Regions from separate parts of the Peribacillus sp. NPDC097284 genome, predicted to be linked through region 1. Evidence: predicted binding sites of a transcription regulator. Region 1 holds the regulator's gene; each other region holds the start of a gene.
What was found. Region 1 encodes LexA, which represses DNA repair genes until DNA is damaged. Its sites were predicted from a motif close to CGAACATATGTTCG; they were not measured.
Positions count from the first base shown of each region.

Region 2: the regulator LexA is predicted to act here: its motif matches at 8,371-8,384, upstream of addB (helicase-exonuclease AddAB subunit AddB).
Region 3: the regulator LexA is predicted to act here: its motif matches at 4,469-4,482, upstream of uvrB (excinuclease ABC subunit UvrB).

Region 1 is NZ_JBIWCZ010000010.1:82,599-93,414, reverse strand. Features, by position in the region: gene tkt (transketolase) at 1-1,199, opposite strand, end outside; gene ACIQXU_RS16600 (DUF896 domain-containing protein) at 1,432-1,665, opposite strand; gene ACIQXU_RS16595 (YneB family resolvase-like protein) at 1,730-2,386, opposite strand; gene yneA (cell division suppressor protein YneA) at 2,399-2,710, opposite strand; gene lexA (transcriptional repressor LexA) at 2,870-3,493, shown strand; gene ACIQXU_RS16580 (hypothetical protein) at 3,759-4,046, shown strand; gene ACIQXU_RS16575 (GlsB/YeaQ/YmgE family stress response membrane protein) at 4,218-4,454, opposite strand; gene ACIQXU_RS16570 (peptide MFS transporter) at 5,324-6,820, shown strand; gene ACIQXU_RS16565 (VanZ family protein) at 6,913-7,521, opposite strand; gene ACIQXU_RS16560 (YqhV family protein) at 7,891-8,166, shown strand; gene ACIQXU_RS16555 (N-acetylmuramoyl-L-alanine amidase) at 8,393-9,022, opposite strand; gene ACIQXU_RS16550 (CotD family spore coat protein) at 9,339-9,605, opposite strand; gene ACIQXU_RS16545 (PH domain-containing protein) at 9,976-10,353, shown strand; gene ACIQXU_RS16540 (hypothetical protein) at 10,665-10,816, opposite strand, start outside.
Region 2 is NZ_JBIWCZ010000014.1:49,155-59,970, forward strand. Features, by position in the region: gene ACIQXU_RS18310 (class I SAM-dependent methyltransferase) at 114-890, shown strand; gene addA (helicase-exonuclease AddAB subunit AddA) at 1,011-4,748, opposite strand; gene addB (helicase-exonuclease AddAB subunit AddB) at 4,745-8,239, opposite strand; partial or broken gene lepB (signal peptidase I) at 8,430-8,576, opposite strand; gene ACIQXU_RS18330 (SDR family oxidoreductase) at 8,798-9,082, opposite strand; gene ACIQXU_RS18335 (SDR family NAD(P)-dependent oxidoreductase) at 9,140-9,322, opposite strand; gene ACIQXU_RS18340 (NAD(P)/FAD-dependent oxidoreductase) at 9,417-10,409, opposite strand.
Region 3 is NZ_JBIWCZ010000012.1:34,563-45,378, reverse strand. Features, by position in the region: gene uvrA (excinuclease ABC subunit UvrA) at 1-2,346, opposite strand, end outside; gene uvrB (excinuclease ABC subunit UvrB) at 2,353-4,338, opposite strand; gene ACIQXU_RS17390 (DUF2198 family protein) at 4,558-4,788, opposite strand; gene ACIQXU_RS17385 (catalase) at 4,937-6,514, opposite strand; gene ACIQXU_RS17380 (N-acetylmuramoyl-L-alanine amidase family protein) at 6,862-8,592, shown strand; gene ACIQXU_RS17375 (MMPL family transporter) at 8,768-10,816, shown strand, end outside.

The DNA of each region.
Region 1 (10,816 bases):
TTTCCAGGCAATAGATCTGTAGCACCTTTGATGGATGTATTATTTGAACCTGCTAAATCGGCTGAACCTCCAATAAGGCTAGGTAGTTTTTTCGCTAATGCATTCAATACTTCTCCACTGGAAGCACGCGAAGCCAATGTCTTGCCTTCTTCATAAACTGGAATTTCTTGATCCCAGTCTGCAGGTAGTTCACCTTTTATAGAAAGCTCCAGCTGTTCTGCGAGCTCAGGGTACGCTTCTTTATATTTATTAAATAGTTCATTCCATTCTTGTTCTTTTTTATTTCCAGCTTCTACACAAGCTTCATTAAAGTGTGCATATACTTCATCCGGAACATAAAAGTCTTCTTCGAATGTCCATTTGTAAGCTTCTTTTGTCAACTTCATTTCATCAGCACCAAGGGGAGCACCGTGAGCAGCAGACTTACCAGAGCGGTTAGGAGAACCATAACCAATCACTGTCTTCACTTCGATTAAGGTTGGACGAGCTTCATCAGTCTTTGCTTCTTCAATGGCTTTTGCGATTTGTTGTAAATCGTTGCCGTCTTCCACTCTCAGATACTGCCAGCCGTATGATTTAAAACGGTCTGCTACACTTTCACTGAATGATTGGCTAAGATCTCCGTCAAGAGAAATATCGTTTGAATCATATAAAACGACAAGTCTTCCTAGCTGAAGATGGCCTGCTAAAGAAGCAGCTTCAGCTGAAACGCCTTCCATTAAGTCTCCATCCCCACAAATACTATATGTATAATGATCAACCACATTATAAGAATCACGATTGTAGCTTTCAGCCAAGTGACGTTCTGCCATTGCCATACCTACAGCCATTGCAATCCCTTGGCCAAGTGGTCCAGTAGTGGCATCTACACCAGCAGTATGTCCGTATTCAGGATGCCCAGGAGTTTTACTTCCCCATTGACGGAAACCCTTTAAGTCATCCATTGTCAAGCCGTAACCTGATAAATGCAGGAGACTGTATAATAGCATGGAACCATGTCCTGCCGATAAAACAAAACGGTCTCTATTAAACCAATCAGGATTTTTCGGGTTATGATTCATATAATCAGTCCACAGCTTATATGCCATGGGAGCTGCACCCATAGGCATGCCTGGATGACCTGAATTAGCCTTTTCAATTGCATCGATCGATAATGTACGAATTGTATTAATAGAAAGTGCATCTAATTTATCTAACATGTGTAAAACATCCCTTCCTGTAGTGTACCTCTTTATATTATATTGACTAACTTAATATCACAACTAAAATAACCATTTCTTGCACAGCTAATTCAATTTTCTACTAATTAAGGATTTACCAAGGTTAGGTTAAACCAAAAAAAGAGAATACATACATCGATGCATTCTCTTTTTTCACTTTACATTCCTCATGAGTAATCCTAATGATGGGGCCATCATCAGTCCTTATTGGTTAATGTAAACCTTTTTTTTCTTTAATATTTTTTATTTTTTGAGGCGTGACATCATTACCTTCTGGATCGATAACTTTAACATTTTCTAGCGTATCAGCCATTGAACGTCTAAATGTCTCCAAATACTCACTTCGTAAGGAAGTTTGCTCTTTCGCCTCTTCTACAGTTAAGCCCTCTCCCTTAGCTTTTTTAGAAAGTTCATTGATACGAGCCATTTTTTCTTTTGATAGCATAATTTTTCTCCTTTATATATACGGATATTGACATGGTATTAAAAAAAAAGTGAAATTACAAGTTCTATGATTGATTCTCCGGTGTACCTTGCTGGTATTCCAAGAATCTGCGGTGTACCGTTGCTTTTGACACTTCATAGCCAAAGCCTCTCAGTGTTGCCGCAATCTCCGCAAAAGTTAATCCATTCGAACGCAGTTTCACAATTTCTTCTATGGGTACTTCTTTACGATCCCTACCAGTGGAGTTTCTTTGGTTCTTCAGGTTTTTCTGGGGCCGGTAGCCATTTTCAACGGCCCTAAGCATACCACGTTTAATTTTCAGGTTATGTAGTTTACGTTGATATTCTTCTACAATACCAACAATTTGGATAACCATGGCATCAGAGTCCGATAACTCTAACTCACCATCATGAGAAAGTGTGAAAATCTTCACTCCTTCTTTAAGTACAACATGAAACAAGGCAATTTTAGCATTTCCTCTTCCCAACCTAGTTTCATCTTGAATCAAGAGAACATCCGCTTCTTTTGTCTTAAAAAGATCAAGCATGTCAAATATCCCGTCACGGTTCAGTTCGTAACCACTTGCCTGCTCTCTTATTATTGAAACGACTTCCATGTCATTATGTTCTGCTAACTTCACTAATTCCTCTTCCTGCCTAGCTAGCGAGGTTTCCTGTGTTTCTTTTTCTGTACTTACCCGACAATAGATGACTGCTTTCATATGAACCTACCTTTACTGCTTACTAGCCAAACTTTGGACTACTTTTTCACTTTCAACTGGTATGACAATGATTTGACCTGCCTTAATAGTATCCGCCCTTACACCGTTATACTCTTCTATCCAACCAATGAATTCTTTTTTTGTCAATTCGGTTTGACCATATTCTTCTGAAATCTCCCATATAGTATCACCTTCGTTAATTTCAATCGAAAGGAAATCCCTATTTTGATTACTATCTAATGTGAAAGAGAATAAAATAGACAAGATAAATACAAATCCTGCTAATAGAATCGTATAAATATTTTTTTTGCAAAATGTCTTCATTAATATCCCTCCATAGCGAATGTACGTTCGTTTTTAGTTGATGATTGAATTATAATACGAACGTTTGTTTCAGTCAACAACCAAATTCGAACTTATGTTTGTATAGCATGTAGAGCCATGCTATAATATAGCAAAGAATTATAGAGAAGAGGTGCGTATATGACTAAACTATCAAAACGGCAGCAGGATATTCTTGATTTCATAAAAGATGAAGTTCGTCAAAAAGGTTATCCACCTTCCGTTAGAGAGATTGGCGAAGCTGTAGGACTTGCATCAAGTTCGACTGTACATGGACATTTATCTCGTTTGGAAAGCAAAGGCTTAATCAGACGCGACCCGACTAAACCAAGGGCCATTGAGATTTTAAATATAGAAGAATCTAATAACATTCCAAAAACAAACGTAGTTAACGTACCACTTCTCGGAAAAGTAACCGCAGGTATGCCGATAACTGCCATCGAGAACATAGAGGAATACTTCCCTCTTCCTGAAAGTATGGTTCCACATGATGATCATGTGTTCATGCTTGAAATTATGGGTGAAAGTATGATTGAAGCAGGAATTCATGATGGAGATTATGTCATTGTAAAACAACAAAGCAATGCCAATAACGGAGATATCGTCGTGGCCATGACGGAAGATGATGAAGCCACCGTTAAACGATTCTTTAAGGAACCGGATTACATACGGCTTCAGCCAGAAAACTCCAATATGGAACCTATCATTCTAAGAGATGTAACCATTCTTGGAAGAGTGATCGGGCTATATAGGCAAATTCATTAAAAGCGCGCAAATTGCGCTTTTTTTTATTGTTTTAAGTCTATGTATTTCATCCCATGTATATGACAGAAAGAATACTATAATATTTTAATAGAGATGTTAGTCGATTAGATTAAGCCACTTAACTTACATGTTATGATGAATCTAAATATAATTGTAATATCAAAAGAGCTTTGATCAATAAACCGAGTCAAATAAACAAGGTATAATTCTTTTATATCCGGTGAAATTAGTTCAATAGACATTTCTTTTTGAAAGTGGTGTTACTATGGATTTTCCGACGATACATACGAATTTTTGGGATGCTGTAATTGCCATTCCAACTATCATGATTTTGACCCAAATTATAAAGTTTCTCTTTCCTATCCCCCGAAGTTACGTACCCACTATTGCTTTATGTCTTGGTTTAATCCTTTCTATATTCATAAGCCATCGGCATCACTTGACTACAGGGATTTTTATGGGATGGTTTTACGGATACGCCAGTATCGGTAATTACGCCGCACTTAAAACAGCTTTAGTTTCTTTTAGGAACTCTGATAATCATTCGGATTGATTAAACACTGATGGATCCTTCGATCGAAAACCTTTATTTTATTACGCAAAAAAACTGTCCAGTATTGTTGAACAGCATTTACAAGCAATAATGGACACATATAGATCAGCTTTCTCTAAACCATCTACACGTGATTCTGGCAAATTCATTCAATCTTGTACCCTCTGCTTTCTACCTCCATCTTGTATTTCTCATGATAATGGATACAATAAACACAACAATTATGGCACCCAGTAACGCAGGCACAATGTAAAACCCTTCTGTCTCAGGTCCGATTGGCCCTAATATTGCAGTACCAAGCCATGCTCCAACAAATCCAGCAATGATATTTCCAATAATTCCACCCGGCATATCCCTTCCTAAAATCAGACTTCCCAGCCATCCAATTATTCCACCAACAATTAACATCCAAATTAGCTCCAAAAATAACCACCTCCTTTCTCTAAAATTTATGAAATTTTTTTATTAATAGAACAGACTTGTGACTTATGAAAATCACTTTAAGCTCTACATTCCATGAATATATCGGCAGTTTATATACTTCTACCTATGTAGGTACTATAAAAGGGGCTGTCTAAAAAGTTCTTATTCCGTGAGCTTCGCAAAAATAAAGAGGCAGAAATGTTGTTAAATCAACGTTTCTGCCTTTTACCATTTATTCAATTTCAGTGTAACTACCCCTTTTGGGACAGCCCCTTAGTGTTTTTGATCTTCCGTTTTCCCTACCACAAAAAAACCATCCGGTAGGAATGATTGAAAATTATTATTTGGTTATAATAATAAATGCCGCCAGACAACTGCAATTGTCTGGCGGCACCACATGGTAAAAAAGAAAACAATTAAATTGCTTTCTATACCAGAATAAGTATTTTAGCTTCTTTTGTCGATATGACAATATTCCTATTTTCAATATTTCACACTATTTCCTACTATATTTTTTAAAATTTCAACCTTATTCATCATCATTTTTCCTACACATTCATTTAAAATCAGATTTCCATAGTTAGTTGAATGGTCTTACAATTCGAAATTCTAATTTACCGCTTTATGGATTTATATCAGACTAAATAGTACTTTTTCATTTCAAAGTGGATTTAATCGAATTTTAGACTCCTAATATATACCTTATTACCTATTTATGCTATTTCAATAGTCCTGTATTTCACAAAAAAAGGATATAAACACACCTTATTAAGAACTATTGTTAAAATACACTAAATATTCTTTACAACTGCTCTAAGAAAAGTTATTATACTATAATAAAAGGAGGAGAATGTATGTCATCATCAATAAATAAACAGAAAATTTTGGATAGCATTCCTCAAAAAGGTTTTTTCGGAAACCCTAAAGGACTATTCACTCTTTTCTTCACGGAGTTTTGGGAGCGCTTCTCCTATTATGGTATGAAGGCCATTCTTGTATACTATATGTATTATGAGGTATCTAAAGGTGGATTAGGTCTTGATGAAAAAACATCTCTAGCCATTGTATCCATCTATGGATCGTTAGTATATATGTCCGGAATTATTGGTGGCTGGTTAGCCGATAGGATTTTCGGAACATCGAAAGCCGTTTTTTACGGCGGTATATTGATTATGCTTGGTCATATTGCACTTGCCATACCGGGCAGCATTTCCATGTTCTTCGTTTCCATGATACTAATTGTTATAGGTACAGGTCTTTTAAAACCAAATGTATCCAGTATTGTTGGGGAGCTATATGCAGAAGACGATAACCGTCGAGATTCTGGTTTCAGCATATTCTACATGGGAATAAACACGGGTGCATTCATTGCTCCGCTTATTGTCGGAACAGTTGGAATGAAGTACAATTTCCACCTTGGATTCGGTATTGCAGCCGTTGGTATGTTTATTGGATTAATCGTCTTCATGGCTACAAAGAAAAAAAATCTGGGACTTGCAGGAATAACCCCTGTCAATCCTTTGGCTCCGAATGAAAAGAAATCTGTTTACACCAAGATTGGGCTAGCTATTTTAATTATTGCCATCATTTGTGCAATCGCTATCTCAAATGGTCTCTTAACACTTAATAGCTTTATCGGCCTTGTTGGTATCCTTGGAATTCTAATTCCTACTATGTATTTTATTGTGATGTACCGTAGTCCGAAAACAACATCTGTTGAGCGTTCACGTTTACTAGCCTATATCCCTTTATTTATAGCAGCGGTCATGTTTTGGGCCATTCAAGAACAAGGCTCAACTATTTTAGCAAATTATGCTGATAAACGGACACAGTTAGAATTTGCAGGTTTTCACATTTCACCAGCATGGTTCCAATCTTTAAATCCATTGTTCATCATTACTTTAGCACCTTTATTCGCATGGTTATGGGTTAAATTAGGGAAACGTCAGCCAACTATACCCCAAAAGTTTTCAATTGGCCTATTCTTTGCTGGTTTATCATTCCTAGTAATTTTGGTTCCCTCTTATTTTGGAGGAGCCGGTTCATTAGTTAGCCCATTATGGCTTGTACTTAGTTATTTCCTTGTAGTAATTGGAGAGCTTTGCTTGTCACCCGTTGGTATGTCAGCAACCACTAAACTTGCTCCATCTGCGTTCTCAGCACAAATGATGAGTTTATGGTTCTTAGCCAATGCAGCAGCACAAGCATTAAATGCTCAAATTGTAAGATTTTACTCTGCGGACACGGAAATGGTCTATTTCGGGGCTATCGGAATCACTTCATTGATTTTAGGATTTATCCTATTGGCAATATCACCAAAGATTCAAGGCTTTATGAAAGGCTTACGTTAACAAATGTAAAGCCAGCTTCTCCTATCATGGACAAGCTGGCTTTTTTTGATTTTCGTCAACACTGTATGTTACTGAACCCTACCGGATTTTCATTATGTACTCCGCTTTGCGGGGATAATATCTATCACTTTCACGAACCAACGATACAAGAAATATCCCAAATATACCCCAATAAGGTTCAAAATAAGATCATCCATATCCAAACTTCCTCTTTGAAAAACATACTGGCATATTTCTATGATTGATATTGAGAAAAAGGGAATAAAAAATTTTGGAATACCGGTCATCTTTTTTCCCTTTCTGGATAGCAGGTACAATCCAAATGGAATGAATAATCCTACATTTGCACTTAGATTATAAAAAGAAACAAGCCAATTCGAATCACCAGTTAAATAAGGGCTGATTGTAGAAAACGGGATAATATTATACGAATATTCCTGTCCTTCAGGTCGGAAGAAAAGTAAAACTAGCAAAGAGAAACTATAACCACTTATCGCTACCTGCCAATACAATCGGGGTAGTTTTATTGTTTCCCCCCTGACCAATAAGACGATCATCAACACAGAGACTACAATACAAACCCATACAACCATGATCACCCATGGGTTCAAATAGAATAAGAGTTGAAGAAGAATAGGTAGACCACCAAAGAATAACCCCTGTGAGAACAGGAGAGTAAGCAATAGCGTTTTATAAGTCATATGGGGCCCTCCTTCAAACGAATACCATTACATCCTAGGCTATTGAGGACATACCGTCAATATGAAAGATATAGCGCTTGGTACAACACTCATAAGATTTCCTACTTTTTCTCTCCGTTGACATACTCCTTAACACGTAATTTCTGACCGACTTTTATTATATATATATATATATATTGGTATCTATCGGCTATCGTACTGTTTAGCCAAGAAAGATACCGTGTCACCTGACTTCCACCTGACCCCCTTCATAAAGTCCATAACGATGGTATTTTCAAATGGAACGACCACCGGGATAGGATAAAGTTGTCCTATTTTTTAAAATAGATTCATAAGATAAACGTGCACAAAAGTTCGGAGGGGAAAATCATGTTTATAGCTTTTGAAAAAGCCGTTCTTATAATGGGTTTACTTCGTTTGCTTTCGGGAAGTATAGAAATATTCGCAGCTATACTCATGTTAAGACTTAATGATATCGAAAAAGCGTTGGTTGTGAATAGTTCCCTCGCACTCGTTGGACCTATAATACTTATTAGTACAACAGCTGTTGGTTTATTCGGGATGACCGAAAAGCTTTCCCTCTTTAAAGTTTCATGCATCTTTATAGGAGTGACCATTATATTTATTGGAATAAAAAGCGAATAATAAGCATAAAACAACCATTCTCAATAAATGGGATTGCCCATGATAAAACATTTCGGCACCTTTTTGATTTCACCAACGATATTTTCAGATTATCTACATATATGACAGCCATTTCTACAATTCACTTAATCAACTTCTTTAATCTCAATAAGAGAAGGGATTAGATATGGTGTGTAGTGTGGTATCTCGAAGTACTTGATATTGTTTCATTCACCATCCAGAGCTATCATTTCACTCGCAGTTTTTGACCGATTTCAAGGTAATTGGGTTTAACCTTAGGGTTCAGAGCTAAAAGTTTAGACACACTTGTTCCATATTTTATGGCAATGCTATAAAGAGTATCACCCTTTACAATCGTGTGAGTGTTACTTGGTACCTCCTCTTTCCTTTTCAAATTGAATGATTTAACGATTCCATTGACATGTCCTTGAGCTAAATTTTCAATAAAAGCACTCTTTTTCAACTTAGAGGCATCAGAAACATTATCGATGAAGCCATTTTCAGTCAATAAAGCAGGCATAGTGGATTCCCGAAGCATATGTAAATTTCCCGTTCTTTGCCCACGATCTTTCAAATCCACAAGTTTCAGAATTTCAGCGTGGATATTATCCTGGTACTTTTTAGTAACCTGATTAGTGGATGTATAAATATAATCTTCATATCCTTGTCCACCACCGGCATTAATATGGACGGACAAAAAGAAATCAGCTTCCCAAGCATTTGCTTCGTTTGTCCGTGCCGATAAGGACGGATACGTATCTCCTGTACGACTCATCTTTGTCGATACATTCTTATACCGTGCAAGAAACTCCCTGATTTTTTTAGCAATTTTTAATGTAAGATCTTTTTCTTTCAATCCATTTCCTATAGTGCCTGAATCTTCCCCCCATGACCTGGATCAATATATATTTTCACCATAATTATCACCTCCTATTAATTCTATGTATGTCCCCTATAAATGCTTGTACATATGTCATTTGATTACCCTCAAAGCAGTGATACACGACTAAAGAACTTGCATAATACAGGGATGGCCCTTATTAGAATGACAGTACAGCATATATTCTTTTAAATTCAAATGATTATTACATAAAAGTATGTTCTACTCTTTGAAACTGACTACTTCTTAAAAAGAAAAGGCACTCATGTCTGATGAGTGCCCTACATGTTAATTATCTATTCCAAAACGGTCTGCAACGATTAGAGTTATTAACATTGCTTCCGCAGTCTAAATTTTCTTCCACTGTTTCATATACTTCCCGTTCCCTTACAGGATAATAATGTTCATTTCTAACAATGGTTCTATTTACATTGATAACTTCAGTAGGGTGTATATGCTTCACTACCCGTCGATTCACTCTGGTATTAACAACCGTTTCAGTTGGGCTAGTAATCACTTCTTCCCTTTGTTCACGGCACTTCCTACAATTACAACTCATTATAAAATCCCACCTTTAATTAGTTTTAGTACTTACAGTGTAGCTTATGAAGTAAGGTGGTAACTTGTACTAAACGAATACACTAATTTTTATATTGGTCAGGATAATATAAATGAAACCACTGAATGAGTCATTACTAGTCAAAAATAGATCATTTGTATTTATAATCAAAGTAATACAAGAATAAAGGAAGTTATACGGTTCCCCTCAACAACACTGCCAATTAAAGATAAAATGACCAAAATTGCCCGCTTACAATACTAATTCAATAGTGCTACTATTTATTTAGGTTTTTTTACCTATTTTAAATATAAGTCAAAAATTAAACACGGATTTTTAGAGTAAAACCAAGTTTTAAGGAGGAAATAGCATGGGATTCTTAGATGGATTAATCGGTAATGCTTCAACGATAAGTAAAGATGAAGCAATAAAAGAACTAGAACAGATTCTAGCGAATGGTGAGGATGTAGATGCTGCGTTTAAATTAATAAGAGATTTGATTGTATTTACAGACAAACGCCTTATATTAGTGGATAAGCAAGGAATTACTGGCAAAAAGGTAGAATACCATTCCATACCTTTTAAAAGCATTTCCCATTTCAGCGTAGAAACTGCTGGACACTTTGATTTAGACGCAGAATTAAAAATATGGATTTCAGGTGCACAAACACCAGCTGTATCGAAACAATTCAAAAAAGATAAAAGTATTTATGATATTCAAAAATTATTAGCTGCAGTCTGTGGGTAATTCAACGAATATTGATTAGCATAGTTGAAAGAACAAAGGCTTGTTTTGGGGACTCTTATATGGAAGAAAGTAATATTTAATATCAGTGAAATTAACACCAGCTTTCAGATGATAACCAATAGAAAATTGCCGAACTGTATACAATCCTGGTCTCTCGGGCTTTATGCTTGTTCACCCTTTGCACCTCCCGTTAAAAAAACGGTTTTTTCGGATATAATATGTAATTTATTCATTAAGATGTATACAATAAGTAATATATGCACGTAAATCATTACTTATTGTATAGCATCTAGAACAAATTGCTTACATATCTATTCAGGTTTAATTTCAATTGTAAATGAGCCTTCTTCTTTAAGTATCTTCATATAGCGATTATCATCTTGATCCTCTTCGTACCAAGGTACATAAATATTTTTTAGGGGCTTTTCATCTGTATCTAATAGTTGGATATACATAATGTCAT
Region 2 (10,816 bases), on a different contig from region 1:
AGGGTTAGCCTATGTCCATTGTGGCAATTAAATTTCATCATTAACTTTCATTTATTCTTTCATGTATAATTAGCTTACTAAATATATCCATATTGACAATGGGGGGAATTAACTTGAAAACACTTCAAAATAAGAAAGATAGCTGGAATGCAGATTTATACGATAAAAAGCATTCATTTGTTTCTGAGTATGGTCAGGACTTAGTAGATTTATTAGCACCAAAGCAAGGTGAAAAAATTCTTGACTTAGGCTGCGGGACGGGTGATTTAGCAAATGAATTATCTAATTTCGGTATTGATATCGTTGGTATAGATAACTCAGAAAATATGATTACTCAAGCAAGACACAAATACCCAAAAATAAAGTTCATGGTTCAAAATGCAGTAGAATTAGACTTCCATAGCGAATTTGATGCTGTATTCTCTAATGCAACTCTTCATTGGGTAAAACCACCAATCCAAGCCCTACAATGTATTTACCACAGCTTAAAAGCAGGGGGAAGATTTGTAGCTGAGTTCGGAGGAAAAGGAAACGTTCAAATCATAACGGATGAAATCATTCAACTAATCGAAAGAGAAGGGATAACGTTTAAAAAAGAAAAATTCCCGTGGTTTTATCCTAGTATTGCTGAATACGCAACTTTAATGGAAGAGGCAGGATTTAGAGTAACCTTTGCTCAACACTACGATAGGCCGACACAATTGGACGGAGATAAAGGGCTGAAAAATTGGATTGCTATGTTTGGTAATCATTTATTTGATGATGTTCCTGAACATAGGATAAAAGATATCATTACAAACGTTGAGAATAATTTAAAAGATACTTTGTATAAAGACGGAAATTGGGTAGCTGATTATAAAAGATTACGTGTAATTGGTGTAAAAAAATGAAGGAGGAAGGGAATCAATGGTTCCCTTCCTCCTTCATTTTTTATGAAATTTAAATATCTACCTACGAAAACAGCCATTCAAAAAAGGGGTGTCCCTCAGCTGCAGACCCCCCCTTCTCTTTTACATTTCCAATAAGTGCGAGCCATCAAAGAAAAATAAATAACGGCTTGTCACTTTTTTATTCAAAATCCCTTCAACCGCTCTTGTGTAAAGTTCCAATTGCATACGGTAACGGTCGGCAAGAATGTCTTTCGCACCTTCATATCCACTAGCAAAACGTCCAGTTATCGCATCCGTTTTATAATCCAGCAGAACAAGGCCTTGTTCATCTTCAAAAATACAATCAATGACACCTTGGATCAAGACTTCCTCTTCACCCTTTTCCCAATCACTATAAGCCTCTTTAGCTGGAAGTGACATCGTGAACGGTACTTCACGTCGAATTGTCGGCGCCTTACGCAGCCTCTTTCCAATATCACTTTCAAAGAAATCGATAATCGTTTCCGGATTCACGGCTTCTCTCTGTTCTTCAGTCAACAGCTCGCGCTGAATCAAGTCAACGAGTAATCGCTCAATGGAGGGAATGGTGATGTCCGATGTCAAATCGATATGCTGCATGACTAGATGCGTAATCGTTCCCCTTTCAGCGGGTGTCAGAGATTTTTCTTGCATGAAGACAGGGCGTTTCGTTATCGGGCTCTTGAATTTACGTAATAACTCAGTAGAACTCTGCTCGTCTCTCAGCTCATATTGACGCTTCAACTCTGAAACGGACTGCTTGGATCGATGCACAGTCGCCTCATGTTCCCCATACTCCCAATTCAATTGCTCCTTAACAGCATCGACAAACTCAGATTCCAAGTCCACCTTTTCGGATTTCCGAACATGTTCCAGCAATTGCTCCTGTAAAATAGCTTCTTCCTCATCCAGAACGGTCAATTCCTCCATTGGAATGACAGAGATTGACCAATTTGATGGATGGGATTCCATTTCAAAACCAAACCCAGTAATGCCCTGAAAATCTCGATGACGCACAAGGGAAGGACCAATCCAGTCGAGGTAACTTTTAGCTCCTGCCCGCGCGTGGTCTTTCAGGAGCCATTCCCCATGCATTGCTTGACTTATCCATTTTTGCTGTGTTTTTTCGGCATCACTTATGCTGGCTATCAGATGGAGCTTTTCCTTCGCCCTCGTCAACGCTACATAGAGAACACGCATTTCCTCGGCAATTAACTCCAACTGTTTCTTTTTCTTGAAAGCAAGCTGTGGGAGTGATGGGTACGTTATCCGTAACTCGGAATTGACATACTTCGCCGCAAATCCATAATCCTTATCCAATAAATACGGCTTCCGCAAATCCATCATATTGAATTGTCTCGCAAGGCCTGCAATGAATACAATCGGAAACTCCAACCCCTTTGAGGAATGGATCGTCATCAGGCGTACGACATCTTCCTGTTCACCTAAAGCCCGTGCCGCACCTAAATCATCTCCACGCTCCTGCATTCTTTCGATGAAACGCAAGAAACGGAAGAGCCCACGGAATGAACTCGCTTCATATTGTCTGGCCCGATCATATAATGCCCTTAAATTGGCCTGACGCTGTTTGCCGCCTGGCATTCCACCAGCAAAATCGTAAAATTGGGTTTCGCGGTACAAAAGCCAAATTAAATCCGACAACGCTTCCTGTCTAGCCAGTTTCCGCCACTTCACCAGCTTTTTATAAAAGGTAGAAGCTTTACGATATAGGTCCGGATGCTCATCCGGGTCACCCTTCCTATAGAAATCGGCTAGCGCCTCATAATACGTACCTGTGTGGTATAAACGAATTTGAGACATTTCCTCCTCATCCATTCCTACAATCGGAGAGCGGAGAACGGATGCCAATGGGATATCCTGCTGCGGATTATCTATTACTTTCAATAAAGAAATCATGATAGCAACTTCGGTAGCTTCAAAGTATCCAGAGGACAAGTTGGCATAGACAGGAATCCCTTGCTTCTTGAATTCCTCCATAATTTGCGGAGCCCATGGCATAGAACGAAGAAGAATGACCATATCACGGTATGTTGCAGAACGGTATTGCTTGGTTTTCGTATCATAGATTTGCTGTTTCTCGTTTATGGCCTGCTTTATGAGCCTCGCCATCATCCTAGCTTCCAGTTGCGCTTTTTCCAATTCCTCGGCTTCAAAACCTACCTCTGAATCCTCGTTATCCTGTCCGGCTTCACTTGTATCTGCTGCTCCATCAATTAAATGAAGTTCAATGGGATATTCCTTATCTTCGGGATATGGCGCACCTTTTTTCAATTGCGCATCCTCATCATAATCAATCTCACCGACAGTCAGCCCCATTAGTTGCTGAAACAAGAAATTCGTCCCATCAAGCACTTCTCTCCGGCTCCGGAAATTACGGTTTAGATCAATTCGCAATCCCGAATCAGCGCCATCATGGGTAAAGCGCGCATACTTTCCAAGGAACAAATTCGGTTCAGCAAGCCTGAAACGGTAAATCGATTGTTTAACATCGCCCACCATGAACAGATTTCCACTATATTCACCATCTGCCGTCACCAATCTTAAAATGGATTCCTGAACTAGATTCGTATCTTGATACTCATCGACAAGCACCTCTTTGAATTGATTCCGATATTCAATGGCGGCCTCTGACGGCGTGCGTTCCCCATCTATGGTTTCACCCGTCAAAATATCAAGGCAATAATGCTCCAAATCGGCAAAATCGACCAAGTTCTTTTCGGACTTTGCAGCAAAGAACCTTTGTTCAAACTGTTTTACGAGCATGATGAGTGTATCGACATACCCCTTCAATTCCCGGATATCACGTAAATAGCTTTCAGGCTTACGTGAAAAAAGCTCTTCTTGCAGAGATTTAATAATTTTCTTCGCTTTATCACGTTGCTTCGTGGCTTCATCCACAATTTCCTTATTAAAATCTTCTCCCGTACAACGCTTTGCCGTTCCAAACTTCACGTTTTGAATTTCTTCATAAAGAGCATTCCAGGAAGAATCTTTCACGCGGGCCAGTTTCGCGACCAAATCAAGATCGGCTAAATAGTTTTCTGCCCTTGGAGCAGGACCACCCGGAACCTTTGTCAATTCTAGAGATCGCTCCAACAAATCCTTTGCCGTATCCAACTGCAAACCAATATCGAATTGTAGGGACTCGATAAATGGAAGATCATCTATCCCTGCCCCTTCCGCCAGATCATACATCTGGGCTGCATGATTTAGCCATTGGTCGGGATCTGGATTCGAACGGGAGAAATCATACAATGACCGGACAATATTTTGCAGTGCATCATCGTTTCGATCGCTTGTAAAGGCATCGACCAATTTAAAGAATGCTTCATTGTCACCTTGGCCATATTGCTCCTCGAAAAGTTCTTCCATCACTTCATCGCGCAGAAGCTGCGCTTCCGTGGAATCGGCAATCCTGAATCCAGGATCAATATCCGTCAAATAGTAATATTTCCTGATCACTTCTAAACAGAAAGAATGAAGCGTGGAAATGGACGCACGGTTAATCAGGCTTAACTGCTTACGCAAATGCTGTGAATGGGGATTTTCATTGATTTCCTTTTCTAATGCTTCACTAACTCGATGGCGCATTTCGGCGGCCGATGCATTCGTGAAGGTCACCACCAATAGCTCATCCACATCGATTGGATTATCTTCCAATATGACCTTTTGGATAATCCGGTTGACAAGCACCGCTGTTTTCCCGGAGCCTGCAGCGGCGGCCACCAAAATATCCTGGTCTTTCGCCCAAATTGCTTTCCATTGTTCTTCTGTCCATGTCACGCCTTCAGGAATGGCGGGAATCATCGTTTTACTCATCTTTCACCCTCCCCCCTTAATAAATCGAGAACATCATTTTGCTTTTTCTGTGGCAAATTCCTAAATTGATTCTCTTCGAGCGACTGATCGAATTGGCAGACGGATTTGAATGAACAGAGAGTACATGGCGTTTTTTCTTTCATTTTATATGGGGTTATGCCAACATCCCCGTCGACCATTCGGTCACCTGACTCTTGATAGACCTTTCGAACATGCTGGTTAAGCAAGGAGAAGTCTTCACGGCTGGCCACTTTAGAGGCCGCTAAAAGAGAACCGTCTTTTTTAAATCCGGCAGGTATGACATCCGATTTACTGGAAGTATCTATATCAAGGGACGTGTCCATCATCTTGATTACGTTGGTTTGATCTAATACTAGGCCGTTCATTTTAAAACTCTTATAAATTTCTTCATCGATTTTATCCAAGCTAAGCATGCCTTTTGATTTCACGACCGGATTATGAACATGGAAATAAAGGACACCGGCTGGAATCGCCTCTTTACCGATAAGCGATTGGGATTGTGAAACGACAATATCGAGATAGGTCAGCATTTGCAGGGCAAGCCCATAGTAGACTTCACTCATGTTCAATTCCTTTTCACTCGATTTATAATCAAGGATACGCAAATAGACGCCACCCTCATCCTCATCGGCCTTATCAACACGGTCTATCCGACCAATCAATTCCATTTTCGTCCCATTTTTCAAAGTGAACGAAAGTGGGGGCAGTTCTCCATTTTTTCCGAAGCCCAGTTCCAAACCGATTGGGGCAAACCCACTAACCTTGGCATGTTCACTCAAGACAATCGAAGCCCGGCCAATCACATGCTCCAGCTTTCTGCGCAAGTAATGATGGCGGTTCGTACTTAGCAGGATTTGATTCTGGAGCTTTGGTGCAAGCTGTTCCACCGCTTTCCTAGCCAACTCCAAACATTGCTCCTTGGTCAAAGAAGACCACGGGATATCATGCTCATTTAAATAATCCGAAATCATTTTTAACGCCCCATGGAACATCTCACCGATATCCGGTGCGTCCAAACGGAAAACCTGTCGTTCCCTTAGTTTCAAGCCATGTGCGGCATAATGGGAAAACGGGCAGCTATTGAACATTTCCATTCTCGATACACTAGTCAGAATGGTTTCGCCATATAATTGCTTACTCGTTTCCTCTGATAGTTTCATGGTTTTATTTTGGTAAAAAAGACTCGATAGCACCTTAGTGGCTGTCGGTCCAACCGTCTCGTCCTCCATGATGGAATTATAGACATCCCACCAAAGCGGATGGATTGGGTAGTTCCGTTTTTTCAACTGTAATTGCGCAGCCAGATAAGACAGGGCCACTTCTGAGTTCGCTGCATATTTCACCTGTTCCCCGGCAGGCAGATCAGATGGATCGTTCATATAAAAAGCCTCGTTCACATGCGGCAATACATCCCTCACTCGTTTTAAATAAGAGGACGGGAGAAGGGATTTTCCCTCTTCATCAGCGAGTGGATAAGATAAATAAAGGGATTCCGAAGGTGTAGTGAAGGCTTTATAGGCCGTGAATTCCTCATCCAAAAGACGAACTTTTGAACTTGGAGCAACATCAAGCCCGCTCGCCAAAAGCATGTCGCGGTCACTATCGGAAAACACTCCATCAGAAACGGCTTTTCCTGGTAAGACCCCTTCATTCAGGCCAATGACGAAAGCCGTCTTCACGTCATCCAATCGGGACAGGTCCAGATTAGCGACAAGGACTTGATCGATTGCCTGTGGCACTAAGGAAAATTCCAATGATTCCAGACCTGCTTCTATAATGATTGCAAACTGTTTCATCGAGATTTCCTCTTCACTTAACAGTTCCACGAATTGATCAAGCAAATCAACAACCGCATTCCACGATTGTTCATGTTCCCTGGCTGACACCAGATCGCCATCCTCTTCTGCTTCAAGCTTCATCTTTTCCAATTTTTCCGGTACATGCAATTCTTCCAAATACAAATAAAGGGCCTCGCATAATTCTCTTCCATTCGCCGACTTCTTCACCCGTTTTGATAGCTTAATGATGGGCTCTGTAAATAGGTGTTTCAAATCATTGAGCTCTTGCTCCAGTTGCATTTCCTTACTCGTCTGGGGACGGTCCTCAAGCTCCAATCCACGGAATCGACGGTAGGTCCAACGATCTTTTGTGGTCCATCCAGCCCCTTTGATTCCCCTGGCAAGCACGTAGTTCTCAAGCTTGTCTACTTGTTCGCGCATTCTGTCATGACTTTGTTGCAGGGGAAATAGAAGTTCGGTCTTAATGGCACGAAAGACCGGTTCATAACGCCAGAACCCATTGATGATCTCAAGTGTCGACCGGATCAGCTCAATCAATGGATGATTGAGCATCGTCCGCTTGGAATCCACGAAAAGCGGAATTTGATAGTCACGGAAGACCGTCTGGAGGATATCTTCGTAGGCATCCCCATTTCGCATTAGAATCGCAATATCGCGAAAACGGCACTGACCTTGTCTGACAAGCGTCAAAATGTTCCGAGCCACCCCTTCAATCTCCGCTCTGCGGTTAACGGCCTGAGCAATCGTTACACCAGATGGCTGATCGTACTTCTGTGCGGGACGAAGCGCAAAATATGTTTCAAGGTGTTTCAGCCCAGGATTTCGATTGAACTTCGCCGTGCTGTTCAGAACGTGGTCCTCTTCGATAAAGACCCCCGTTCTTTGTCCCGCTTGATAAAGCTGGTTATAGAGATTTCCCGTTTGCCTGAACAAATGCAGATCATCCGGCGCAAATTGCCTATAAGGCTGGTCGAGCGTCAATGCGATGGTCACACTCTTACATAGCTTCATCATTTCTTCCACGATCATTAATTCCTGTGGCGTCAGACTGTAAAAACCATCTATATAGATATCTGCATTTTTTATATACGAAGACTCTGCCATTTTTTCTATCAGTAAAGTGAAATAATCCTCTGAATCTAAATATTTTCCGATCATTTCATCCTCAAATGACTGATAAATGAGCTCAAGATCAGATAATTTATCTTGTACTCCACCACCACCCGGTGACTTTTCGTCCAAATACCTCCGAATATCACCCGGCTGGATGCAGTACTGCTTGAATTCGGCAAGCATCTGCTCCATCTGGGAGACGAATCCTTGCTTGTCCGCTGATCGGCGGAACATTTTCAATTCATCTTTTTTATCCTCCATGATTTTCCGTATCAACATATTAACGCCGACACTGTCCAAATGGATTCGGCTCATGCCACCTGTCTCCTGGAGAACTCGCCATGCAAGCCGGCTAAAACTGAATACTTGCGTCCGAATCATTCCTTCGAGTCCCGGCGTCTTAATTAATTTATATTCTGATAAAAATGTCATCTGATCAGGAACCAGATAGATGATCGGATTCCCTTCAGGATTCTCCATTAGCCCGTTGCGGATTTCATCCAATACCTTCGATGTTTTACCTGTGCCCGACCTTCCAATTAAAAACCGGAGTGACATCTGTTTCCCCCCCTTTTTATTTCAATATCTCTAGACCTATCATACCAGAAATACTGTCTATTTTTTGACACGATTCTTCTTCCAATTATGACTCTTTTCCCTATAGTTTACCGCTTTCTAACGACGAACACCAACCATACGTTCGTATTCCGTTCAAAAAAAAAGCCCTTCCTATAGAGGGCTCCCACAGTCATTCACCTATAAAATCCACATTAAAATCTTGTATTGGCCAATATCTTACATCGACTTTGCCTACTACCTTATCCATTGAAATATAACCTAGGTGCCTGCTATCTTCACTTTCGAGTCGATTATCACCCATAACGAAAAGCTTGCCATCACTCCGCATTAAAGATGCTTTTAAAAATAGACCTGATCAGAATATAGTCATATTCTGATCAGGTCTATTTAATAGCAAGTATCGGTAGATAACGGAAGCTCATTCAACTAGTACAAGTATCAATTACTTCGTTAGAAGACGTTTAATCCTTTTTTATATTACCCATTTGAGAGAATACTGACCCAAAGTGCATAGATGGGGCTGCTAAATAGATAATATTAACCTACTTGAACCGTTGGGCGAATTATCATTTCATTAATAGCTACATCAGATGGTTGCTCAATTGCAAAGGCGATTGCAAGAGCAATGCTGTCAGCATCAATAGCTATTTTATAAAATTCATCTAGGCCTGATTTTGATTCTTGATCAGTAGTAGTTTCTAACAATTCGCTGTTTACAGCCCCTGGAGATACATTTGTAACGCGGATATTCGTGCCACTCATCGCTTCTTCTTGACGCAAAACTGAAGAAAGATTAATAATATGACCGGATTTACGTTCCATCATCGAAGGAAGGGAAAGCAGCGATGGAATACAAAACACCTTTTAAATTAACATCAATCATCTTATCCCATTCATCATTTTTTTCATAAATAGAAAAGCTTGGGGCATTAACCCAGCATTATTGACTAATGCATCAATTTTCCCAAGTTTTTCAAGAGCATACACAGCCAACTCTTCCTTTTGTTCAATTGAAGTTACATCTGCCACTTTATAAATAGCTTGTACACCATTATTTTGAATCTCTTCGTTTAATTTCTTTAGACGGTCTTCACGACGAGCTGCGTATCTAGCTCTTAGATTTTCTCAATATCACCTTGTGTTAAGATATCTATCTTTAGATAAACAAAGAAGTACTATGCAGCGGTTGTAGTTTCGATTTAGGATCAATATAAGCTTTGGCATTATTAACTGCAGTTGGACCTTCACCAAAACCAGATGCAATTAATTTAACTTTTCCCTCATAGGTGCAAATATCTCCAGCTGCATAAATGCCTGGTATATTTGTTTCTTGCTTAGAATTAACTACAATTGCATTTTTCTCTATATTTAAACCCCATTTTTTAATTGGACCTAGAGAAGAGACAAATCCGTAATTTACTATTAAATCATCAATATCCACTACTTCTGTTTGTAGTATTTTCGAGTGTTCTAAAACGATTTGAGAAATCCGTTTAGTACCTATTAGTCTAGAGGGGATATAAGGTGTTTTTACTTCGATTGAAGAATTCATCAATTGTTCCACACTATGTTCATGAGCGCGAAATCTATCTCTTCGATGTATTAAGGTTACTTTTTTTGCAATAGGTTCTAACATCAGAGCCCAATCAACAGCTGAATCACCACCACCTAAAATCGCTACTTTTCTGCCCTTAAATTTGTTCATGTCATCCACATAATAATGTAAATTACTACTTTCAAAGCTTACCGAATCTCCTAGATCCAATTTACGAGGCTGAAAAGCTCCATTTCCAGCTGTAATTATAATTGACTTAGAATAATGAACATCTCGGTTTGTTGTGATTTTAAAAGTACCATCTATTTGCTTATCAATCATTTCAACTGCTTCTTCTAGGCAAACTGTTGGTTCAAATACTTTCATTTGCTCTATTAAATTTTCAACCAACTCCTGGGCTCTTACTCCAGGGAAACCAGCAATATCATAAATGAATTTTTCAGGATAAAGGGCCGACAGCTGACCCCCAAGTTGAGGGAGATTCTCCAAGATTTTCACTTTAGCCTGCCTCATCCCACCATAAAATGCTGTAAACAATCCAACTGGACCACCACCAATGATGGTGAAATCGTATAACTTGTTTTCTTCTATCATTAAAACCACCCTTGTTTAACCTTATTAAACTTTATTTGTAAATATATTGGGAACAATATACTTTTCTAGATAATTTGTTTATGTTTTTCTATTAGTAGATTCCGCTTACATGTTATTAGGTCTTGAAACTACTTTTTAATCTACTTTAATAGATTAGGTGGGATACATCCCTTAATCCCTGTATAATTGGCTACTTTTGATGCAATCTAAGGAGGTTTGAGAAATATTCCCATTAATTAATTTGCTTATTATCGAACTTGTAAAACTATTTTGTTTAATGTTGAGTTATTAATTGTGTATTATTTCTAAACCTACACGAAAAAATTCAAGAGCACCCTGCATTGATTAAAATAGCGGATTTTAGAATAAAGACTTAAAGAAGAAAAAGGTTTGTCTCTTCTACTCAA
Region 3 (10,816 bases), on a different contig from region 1:
GTTTTTCCCTTTATATTTCACTTCCAGTGTTTCACGGTTATACCTTTTTCCATGGCAGACTTCACATGGAACATAGACATCAGGAAGGAAATGCATTTCGATCCTAATGATTCCGTCACCTCGGCAGGCTTCACAACGGCCGCCCTTCACATTAAAGCTGAAACGTCCTTTTTTATACCCACGGATTTTCGCTTCATTCGTTGATGCAAAAACGTCACGAATATCATCGAACACGCCTGTATAGGTGGCCGGGTTAGAACGAGGTGTCCTGCCAATTGGCGATTGATCAATATCAATCACTTTATCTAAATGTTCAATCCCTTTAATTTCACGGTATTCCCCAGGTCTAGCCTTGGCACGGTTCAGTTTTTGCGCTAGAGACTTATGAAGGATTTCATTCACTAACGTACTTTTACCAGAACCGGAAACCCCAGTGACCGATGTAAACACCCCAAGTGGGAATTTAACATTGACGTTTTTCAGGTTATTTTGCTTAGCCCCTTTGATTTCAATGAACCGTCCGTCGTTTTTTCGGCGTTCTAACGGAAGAGGGATGAACTTCTTTCCGGAAAGGTATTGGCCCGTTAATGATTGGGGATGATTCATGACTTCTTCCGGGGTGCCGGCAGCTACGATTTCTCCACCATGTTCACCTGCTCCCGGGCCCACATCAATCAGATAATCTGCCGCAAGCATCGTATCTTCATCATGCTCGACCACGATGAGCGTATTGCCGATTTCACGCATGTTTTTTAGCGTGTCAATCAATCGGTCATTATCACGCTGATGCAGACCGATGGAAGGTTCATCTAAAATATACAGCACCCCCGTCAGACGTGAACCTATCTGGGTAGCCAACCGGATACGCTGAGCTTCCCCACCCGATAATGTTCCTGCTGCCCGGCTTAACGTCAAATAATCCAACCCGACGTTATCAAGGAAACCAAGGCGTTCGCGGATTTCCCGTAAGATCAACTTCGCAATCGCGGCTTCTTTTTCGGTCAACTCCAGGTTATCGAAAAACTGCAAGGAGTCTGAAACCGATAAAGCCGTTGTTTCGCTTATATGGACACCTTGAATGAGGACAGCGAGGCTTTCTTTTTTCAATCGATGCCCCTTACATGTGGGACACGGATTCTCCGACATGTATTTCTGCATTTGCTCCCGTATATAATCGGAGTTCGTATCCTTAAAACGCCGTTCGATATTTCGTAAAACCCCTTCAAACGGAATATGGCCTTCCTGCACTCTTCCAAAATCATTTTTATAGCGGAAATAGATCTTATCCTTACCAGATCCCAGTAAAATTTTCTCCAGTTTCTCTTCCGGAAGGTCTTTGACCGGGATATCCATATCGATGTCATAATGAGTCGCTACAGCTTCAAGGAGCTGCGGGTAATATTGAGAACTCGTCGGCTCCCATGGCGCTATGGCATGCTGGCGAAGACTTAACTCTTTATTCGGGATGACCAGATCACGGTCCACTTCAAGCCTTGCACCCAAACCATCACAATCCGGACAGGCCCCGAATGGACTATTAAAAGAAAACATCCTCGGTTCTAACTCCCCAACAGAAAAACCACAGATTGGGCAAGCATGATCCTCACTGAAGAGTAATTCTTCTTCGCCCATCACATCTATAATGACCTTGCCATCCCCAAGCTTCAAAGCGCTTTCCAAGGAATCTGCAAGTCTTGCCCTGATTCCTTCTTTGATGACGATCCGGTCAATGATGACTTCTATTGAATGCTTTTTATTCTTTTCAAGGGTGATATCATCACTGAGGTCATACATCTCCCCATCAATCCGCACACGGACATACCCTTGTTTCTTCACTTCTTCCAGCACTTTCACATGTGTTCCTTTTCTTCCTGAAACGAGTGGTGCCAATACTTGAAGCTTTGTCCGTTCCGGATAGTCAAGTATACGGTCAACCATTTGTTCAATCGTCTGGGAACTGATTTCGATATGATGGATCGGACAAGTCGGCCGGCCGACCCTCGCATATAGCAATCTTAAATAATCATAAATTTCCGTTACGGTTCCCACAGTGGAACGAGGGTTCTTGCTCGTCGTTTTCTGATCGATCGATATCGCAGGAGATAACCCTTCAATCATATCCACGTCTGGTTTATCCACCTGCCCTAAGAATTGGCGGGCATAAGCCGAGAGTGATTCGACATAACGTCTTTGTCCTTCCGCATATATCGTATCAAAAGCCAAGGACGACTTCCCGGAACCGGATAATCCCGTTAGCACCACAAGCTTATCCCTCGGTATCGTGACGTCGATATTCTTGAGGTTGTTGGTCCTTGCACCCTTAATCACAATTTTATCCATTGCCATGTTTCGTCACCCTTCCGCTTTTAACTCTAATATTAAATCACGCAGTTCGGCAGCCCGTTCGAAATCCAGTGCCTTTGCCGCTTCTTTCATTTCTTTTTCCATGCTTGCCACCACTTTTTCGCGCTCTTTTTTCGGAAGCTTAGACAGTTTGATAGCCGGATCTTCCTGATACGCTTCCCCATCTTCAGCAACTTGCGTAGCCCGGATGGAATCCCTGATATCCTTTTGGATGGTCTGTGGTGTGATTCCATGCTTTTTGTTGAATTTTTCCTGGATTTCCCGTCGGCGCGTCGTTTCACTGATGGCCAGTTCCATCGAATTCGTTATCCGGTCAGCATACATGATGACGTGCCCGTTTGCATTCCTGGCGGCACGGCCCATCGTTTGGATGAGTGAACGTTCCGAGCGGAGGAATCCTTCTTTATCAGCATCGAGAATGGTCACCAAGGACACTTCGGGGATATCCAGACCTTCCCGCAAAAGATTGATCCCGACAAGGACATCATATTTCCCCATCCTCAATTCCCGGATGATTTCAATTCTTTCCAACGTCTTTATCTCAGAATGAAGGTACTGAACCTTGATTCCTATATCCTTCAGGTAATCCGTTAAATCCTCGGACATCTTTTTCGTCAATGTCGTAATTAAAACCCGTTCATCCCGTTTAGCCCGTTCCTGGATTTCACCTATCAGGTCATCAATCTGCCCTTCAATCGGTCGCACTTCAATGGTAGGATCAAGCAATCCAGTAGGTCGGATAATTTGCTCGACCATTTCCGGCGTATGTTCCAATTCATATGGTCCTGGAGTTGCCGAAACGAATATGGATTGATGGACTTTCTTTTCAAACTCCTCGAATCTGAGTGGCCGGTTATCTTTCGCAGAGGGTAGGCGGAATCCATGGTCCACCAATACCTGCTTCCGAGCCTGATCGCCATTGAACATGCCGCGGATCTGTGAAAGGGTTACATGTGACTCGTCGACAATCAATAGGAAGTCTTCCGGAAAATAGTCAATCAAGGTGTAAGGTGTGGCTCCTGCGGGGCGTAGGGTTAAATGACGGGAATAGTTCTCGATACCCGAACAGAAACCCATCTCCCTCATCATTTCCAAATCGTAACGGGTCCGTTGCTCCAATCGCTGTGCTTCAAGAAGCTTTTCATCTTCACGAAGTTCTACCAATCGTTCTTCAAGTTCCGTTTCAATATTTTGAATGGCCACATTCAGTTTCTCTTCACGTGTGACGAAATGGGATGCCGGAAAGATGGCGATATGTTCCCGTTCACCAGTGATCTCGCCGGTCAGGGCATCGACTTCCCGAATCCGGTCAATCTCGTCCCCGAAAAACTCGACCCGAACGCAGTGTTCATCTTTTGAGGCCGGGAAGATTTCTACTACGTCTCCGCGGACCCTGAACGTTCCACGTTGAAAGGCAATATCATTTCTCTCATATTGAATATCTACAAGTTTATGGAGCAGTGCATTTCTGTCTATCTCCATACCAGTACGCAGCGATACCACCATCTCCCTGTATTCTTCCGGGGAACCTAACCCATAAATACAGGATACACTGGCAATGATGATGACATCTTCCCGTTCGAACAAAGAAGATGTAGCCGAGTGGCGGAGTTTATCGATTTCATCATTGATACTGGCATCTTTCTCTATGAAAGTATCAGTGGAAGGCACATAGGCTTCTGGCTGATAGTAATCGTAATAGCTGACAAAGTACTCAACCGCATTATTGGGGAAAAACTCTTTGAACTCACTGTAAAGCTGCCCTGCCAACGTTTTGTTATGGGCAATGACAAGGGTAGGCTTATTGATTTGTTGGATGACATTGGAGACAGTGAATGTTTTCCCTGTCCCTGTCGCTCCAAGCAGCGTCTGCATACTCTTTCCTTCTTTTATGCCAGCAACAAGCTTTTCTATCGCCGCTGGCTGATCTCCCTGTGGAGAATATTTTGAGACTAACTCAAACGTTTCCTTCACCAAGCATGGCCTCCTACTGAATTAGTTTTATATGAAAAAAGGGATATGATTTATTCCTTCTATTTATTCCGTTTAAAGAACTATATATACACATTCTACCACAATATCCCCAAAACAAACCACCGAAAAGCGAACAAACATTCTGTTTCGCATTTTATAACCTAGCAGGTCAAAGAGTCCTTTTCATAGAAATCGAGACAAAAAAAGCACCTCTATAAATTAGGCGCTCTTGGCTGTTCGTTTCATCATTCTTTTTGATAACCAGAAACCCACCGTCAGTGATAGTGCATCAATGATTATTAATAAGTTCGTATGTGTATAACCTTTATATGCGGAAGCGGCGATCAATGCAACCGTTAGTATAAGACCTACAATATAGTTATAGGTGACCCTTGAAAATAGCATGACTAGAAGACCGGGTAATAGAAGGGCTGAAAGAAATTTAATCATTTTTTCATCTCCTTTGTAAGAGAAAAATAGAGTAGTTACAGTTTAAATGATTCCTTGGTTTTTTGCCAATCTATTTCCTGCAAAACGAACAAGCGGTATACAAAAGGGAAACCCCCTTCAAGGAAGGGAGTTCACTTTTTGCATCCTATTAATATGGATCGGCGTCATGACCTTTTTCGACCGCTTCCTCTGGATTGTCCGTACCACCCATTGGTTTGGAAGACTCGGTATGTTGGGAAGCTGCCGCTAATCCTTCTTTCAAACGACGGCCATAATCTTTATCGGCCTCTTCTGCAAGGGCAATCATCTTCTCTTGAATGCGTGGATCGGCAGGTGCGAGTGCATCCACTAGGTTGGAGATCAATTCGTCCCTTTCCCAATCCTCGAATTCACGATACGTTTCACCTGCTTGTTTCGTGTTGCTTTGGCGATCTATCGTTTCACGGACCAGTTTGCCCTCTACAAAAGGGGTATACTCTTTACCCGTCTGCTCAGCCTCTTTCAATCCTCCTACAGTCGATGGTTCGTAGTTGATATGAGGACTTTGGTTTCCTCTACCCACTTCATACTGCATTTGGCCGCCCGTTTGATTGGTCGCCGTCCGTTTTTTTGGTGCATTGATCGGCAGTTGCAGATAATTTGCCCCTACGCGATGACGTTGTGTATCCGAATACGAGAATGTGCGGCCTTGGAGCATCTTATCATCCGAGAAATCCAACCCGTCTACAAGGACTCCCGTTCCAAAAGCAACCTGCTCGACTTCAGTGAAATAATCTTCCGGGTTCTTATTCAAAACCATCGTGCCGACATGTAGCCATGGGAATTGGTCCTTTGGCCAAATCTTCGTATCATCCAATGGATCGAAATCCAGTTCAGGATGGGCATCATCACTCATGATCTGTACATTTAGATCCCATTCTGGGTAATCCCCACTTTCGATTGCTTCATATAAATCCTGTGTAGCATGATTGAAATTCGTCGACTGAATCTCATTCGCTTCTTTCTGCGTCAAGTTTTTAATCCCTTGCTTTGGTTCCCAATGGTACTTGACCAGGACTGCTTCCCCCTCTTGATTCACCCACTTATACGTATTGACCCCGGAACCTTGCATCATGCGGTAGCTAGCCGGAATGCCCCAAGGCGAAAATAAGAAGGTGATCATATGGAAGGTTTCCGGAGAACTTGAGCAGAAATCGAAAATCCTTCTGCCATCCTGAATGTTTGTAACAGGGTCGGGTTTGAAGGCATGGATCAAATCGGGAAATTTCATGGCGTCGCGGATAAAGAATATTTTGAGGTTGTTCCCTACTAAATCCCAGTTTCCATCTTCCGTATAAAACTTAACGGCAAATCCACGAGGGTCACGTAATGTTTCAGGGGAGGTTCCCCCATGAATGACCGAAGAAAACCTGACGAAGACCTGTGTTTTTTTACCCGCTTCTTGAAAGACCTTTGCTCTCGTATATTTAGAAACCGGCTCGTCTCCCGCCTTGCCTGTCGGAACAAAATATCCATGTGCACCTGCACCTCGTGCATGTACCACCCGCTCCGGAATCCGCTCTCTATCGAAGTGACTCATTTTTTCCAGGAAGTCGTAGTTCTCTAATGTACTTGGTCCCCTGTTTCCAACAGTCCGGATGCTTTGATTATTCGTTATGGGGTGCCCTTGTCGGTTGGTCAAGGTTTCTTCCGATTCATTATTCGTCTCTTTTGGTTGATCAGACACTAAATTTCCTCCTTTGTAAATATCATCCATCACTCCAACTAACATCCCCAATTCCTCAAACTTCACTCACATTAATTCAAAATTCTTCAATTAATGTAAATTACGTTCTAATTACCTACAAAAAGTTCCAAAAAACACCTACTAATTGATGTGAGTATATTGTACTATTATTAATGAATCTCCTTCACACTATCGCCAATGCTACCGATAAAAATCATGGAGATTACTCCAATGAAGGCATCTCCGCAGTATATGTGCACTTATATTCACTTACCAAGTCTGACCCAACCTCTGGATGAACCATAACCATTCGATTATTTCAGCATAATTTAAAGGAGCGAGCTTTAATGAAAAGAAGAATAATCACCTTATTTGCAGCAACCTTGGTTTTTTTGACGATTTTCTCGTATCCATACGCCACCGATCAAGTTCAGGCCGCTTCCAAAACGGCCAAAGTTACAGCTAGTTCCCTCCATATAAGAGAACAGCCTAAGACAACGGCAAAATCTCTGGGCCTAATTAAAAAAGGAAAAGAAGTGACCATCTCTTCACAAAAATCCGGATGGTCGAAAATCAAGTATGGAAAACTAACGGGCTGGGTGTCCACCACGTATTTGGACGAGTTAGGTTATGTGACAGCTTCCTCGTTAGTATTAAGAAAATCAAATAATACAAGCAGCAAGTCTCTCGCAACCTTACCTAAAGGAACCGCCGTAGAAATTAAATCGACCAAAGGCAATTGGCTACAAATCTATGTATCTTCCAAAAAGAAAACCGGTTGGGTTTCTAAAACATACATATCTAGTTCCAAGCCTACAGCCACCGCTAAACCGGCAGCTGTCAGCACAACCAAGTACTATGTTACAGCCAGTTCATTGTATGTCCGTAAGTCTGCCAATACCACGTCAAAGAAGCTGGCGACGATCAATAAGGGCGCTGCCGTTACCTATATTAAAAAATCGGGGAACTGGGCAAACGTGAAGACGGCATCCGGCGTGACCGGATGGGCTTCCTTAACCTATCTATCTAAGAAAAAACCTACTGCATCTCCTTCAGCCGTTAAGGAAACGACTTACTATGTAACAGCTGCCGAGCTATATGTAAGGAAATCGGGTAACTCAAAAGCTGACAAAGTCACCACTCTAAAAAAAGGGGAGGCTGTCACGCTTTATGAAGAGAAAGACAAATGGGGAAGAATCAAAACGGCTTCCGGGAAAACAGGTTGGGCTTCCCTTACCTATCTAGCAAAAACCAAGCCGAAAGAAACAAAACCAGTAACAACCACACCACCTAAAGTAGAAGCACCTAAAAAAGAAGAACCGGTCAAAACCAAGCCAACCAAATACTATGTCATTTCCGACTCGTTGAACATTCGCAATGGACCTTCGGCAACGAATAAAATACTAGGGGCCGTCGATAGAAGTGATAGTGTCATAGTGACGGAAACACAAGGAGATTGGGGCAAGGTCGAAACACAATCCGGTTTGGTAGGATGGGCCTCCCTCACGTATCTATCGAAGACCAAACCGAGTGATGGATTTAAAGGCAAGGTGATCGTCCTTGATCCGGGGCATGGCGGCTCTGACCCTGGGGCATCCGGGAAAAATAATCGGGAAAAGGATTTAACTCTTTCCACGGCTAAAAAGCTGAAAGCCAAATTGGAGGAGGCCGGTGCAAAAGTCGTCATGACACGAACAGGCGATACGTATCCCTCTTTAAGTAAGCGAGTGGAAATCAGCCAGGCCAACAAACCCGATGTCTTTATCAGCATTCACTATAATGCTGGTCCCAGCTCAGCCAACGGCATTGAAACATTTTATCTAGCATCGAATGTCAATGAAAAAGAGCTCGCACAAACCGTACAAGCGGAAATCATCAAAGAAACAAAATTGAGGGACCGCGGTGCCAAAACGGGTAACTTCCAAGTCATCCGGGATAACAAGCAAGCTGCGATATTACTAGAATTAGGGTTCATCTCCAATTTGGAAGAAGAAAAGCTCATTGCCACGAGCGCCTATCAAGACACGGCTGTCACTGGTATCTTTAATGGGTTGAAGAAATACTTCAATTTATTTTAATGAATCAAAAAAGCTTTGGAGGGATTTTCCTTCCAAAGCTTTTTTTAGAAATTCAAGAAACCGCATACCCAGTTTTGCAAATAGGAATGTTTCCCCTTTATAATTAAGAGTGGATTATGATAAAAATTTTAAAAGTGAGGTGCCTTCATTGAACATATTAGGAAGATTAAGCAAAATGATGACCGGAACAATCAGCCGTTGGGTTGTCATCGCCATCTGGATTATTGCGACAGTGCTGTTAACCTTCACGTTACCGGCAGTGAACGATAAAACGGAAAATGTTCCTACTGATTTACCTGCAGACTCAGATTCTGTCGTAGCGGATGAACTGATAAAAAAAGAATTCCCTAATTCCTCAGGGATACCTGCCTTGCTTACATGGCATCGGGAGGGTGGACTGACTGATGCTGATTTAGCTGAAATTCAAAACCTTTCCAAAGAGCTTACAGAAAGTCCCTTAAAACAGCAATCCTTCTTACCTCCTCTTCACAACGCTCCACTGCCCGCACTAAAGGGCTCTGTTTCTGAAGATGGTACGACTTTCGTACAGCCCCTCTTCTTTGAGGAAAGTGCCGGGACAGCCGTTTTGGAAAAAAATATTGAACGCATCAATAAGTTAGTAACCGAACGCGTCGGTACGGACCCTTCAAAGGTTAAAATCGACTCTGAAGATCTATCGCTTCGTGTAACGGGTCCTGTCGGGATTTCCGTAGATGCGACTGGATTATTTGCCGGTGCCGATATTCAATTACTACTGGCGACGGTTATACTCGTTCTTGTCGTCTTATTACTTATTTATCGCTCACCACTTTTAGCGATCATTCCATTAATCGGGGTCGGTTTCGCTTACCTTGTCACAAGTCCAATCCTTGGATTCATGGCAGACCACGGCTGGATTACAGTCGATGCTCAGGCCATTTCGATTATGACCGTATTGCTTTTCGGGGCAGGAACCGATTATTGTTTATTCTTGATTTCCCACTACCGTAGTGAATTGAGAAGACACGAAAGCAAACGAAAAGCCATGATGGCTGCCTTTAAAGATTCTTCAGGCGCCATTGCGATGAGCGGTCTGACGATCGTCGTCTCCCTATTAACATTGCTCGTGGCTCAATATGGTGCTTATCATCGTTTCGCCGTACCATTCAGCTTATCCATATTAATCATGATGATCGCTGCCTTAACTCTCGTACCTGCACTACTTTCTGTTTTCGGCCGGGCCTCTTTCTTCCCGATCGTTCCACGTACACCCGAAATGGAAGAAGCACGCGCGAAGAAAAAGGGCAAACCCGTCAAGATACATAAAGAAGGCGGACGCATTGGAAAATGGATTGGGAATATCGTTACAACCAAGCCGTGGACCGTCATCCTTACTTGTCTGATTCTTTTCGGCCTATTAGCTGGCTATTCATCACAAATAAAATATTCCTATGATATCCTCTCTTCTTTCCCAGAAGACATCAACTCGCGTGAAGGGTATACCGTCATTTCCGATGCCTACTCACCTGGTGAACTTGCACCAGCTACAGTCGTCATCGATACGGATGGCAAGGATATCGATTTAACGGATTCCCTGAAGGATATGAGCCTGATCGGAAGTGTCTCAGAACCTGTAAGGAGTGAGACCAATAAGGATTTACAATCCTATGAAGTCAAATTCAATATCAACCCATACGATACAAAAGCAATCGACGCCATTTCAGATATACGCAGTTCCGTGGAAAAAGAACTGAAAGATGCGAAGATCTCATCCGTTGATGAAAAAGTATGGATTGGCGGCCAGACAGCCGAGCAGCACGATAAACGCGAAACGGTCAAGGCAGATGAATTCTTGGTTTTCCCAATCATCATCGTCTTGATTTCATTGCTACTGTTAGCCTACCTTCGTTCCGTAACAGCCATGGCTTATTTAATGGGAACGGTTATCCTTTCCTTCTTTGCCGCTATGGGCTTAGGCTGGATCATCCTTCACCACTTCATGGGTGTGGATGCAATTGAAGGCACGATTCCGTTGTATTCATTCGTATTCCTTGTCGCCTTAGGAGAAGACTACAACATCTTTATGGTATCCAGCATATGGCGCAAGAAGAAGACGATGCCAATCAAGCAAGCCATAAGAGAAGGTGTAACCGAAACAAGTGGCGTCATCACTTCAGCCGGCATCATCTTGGCAGCTACATTCTCTGTGCTCGCTACGTTGCCGATTCAAGTGCTTGTCCAATTC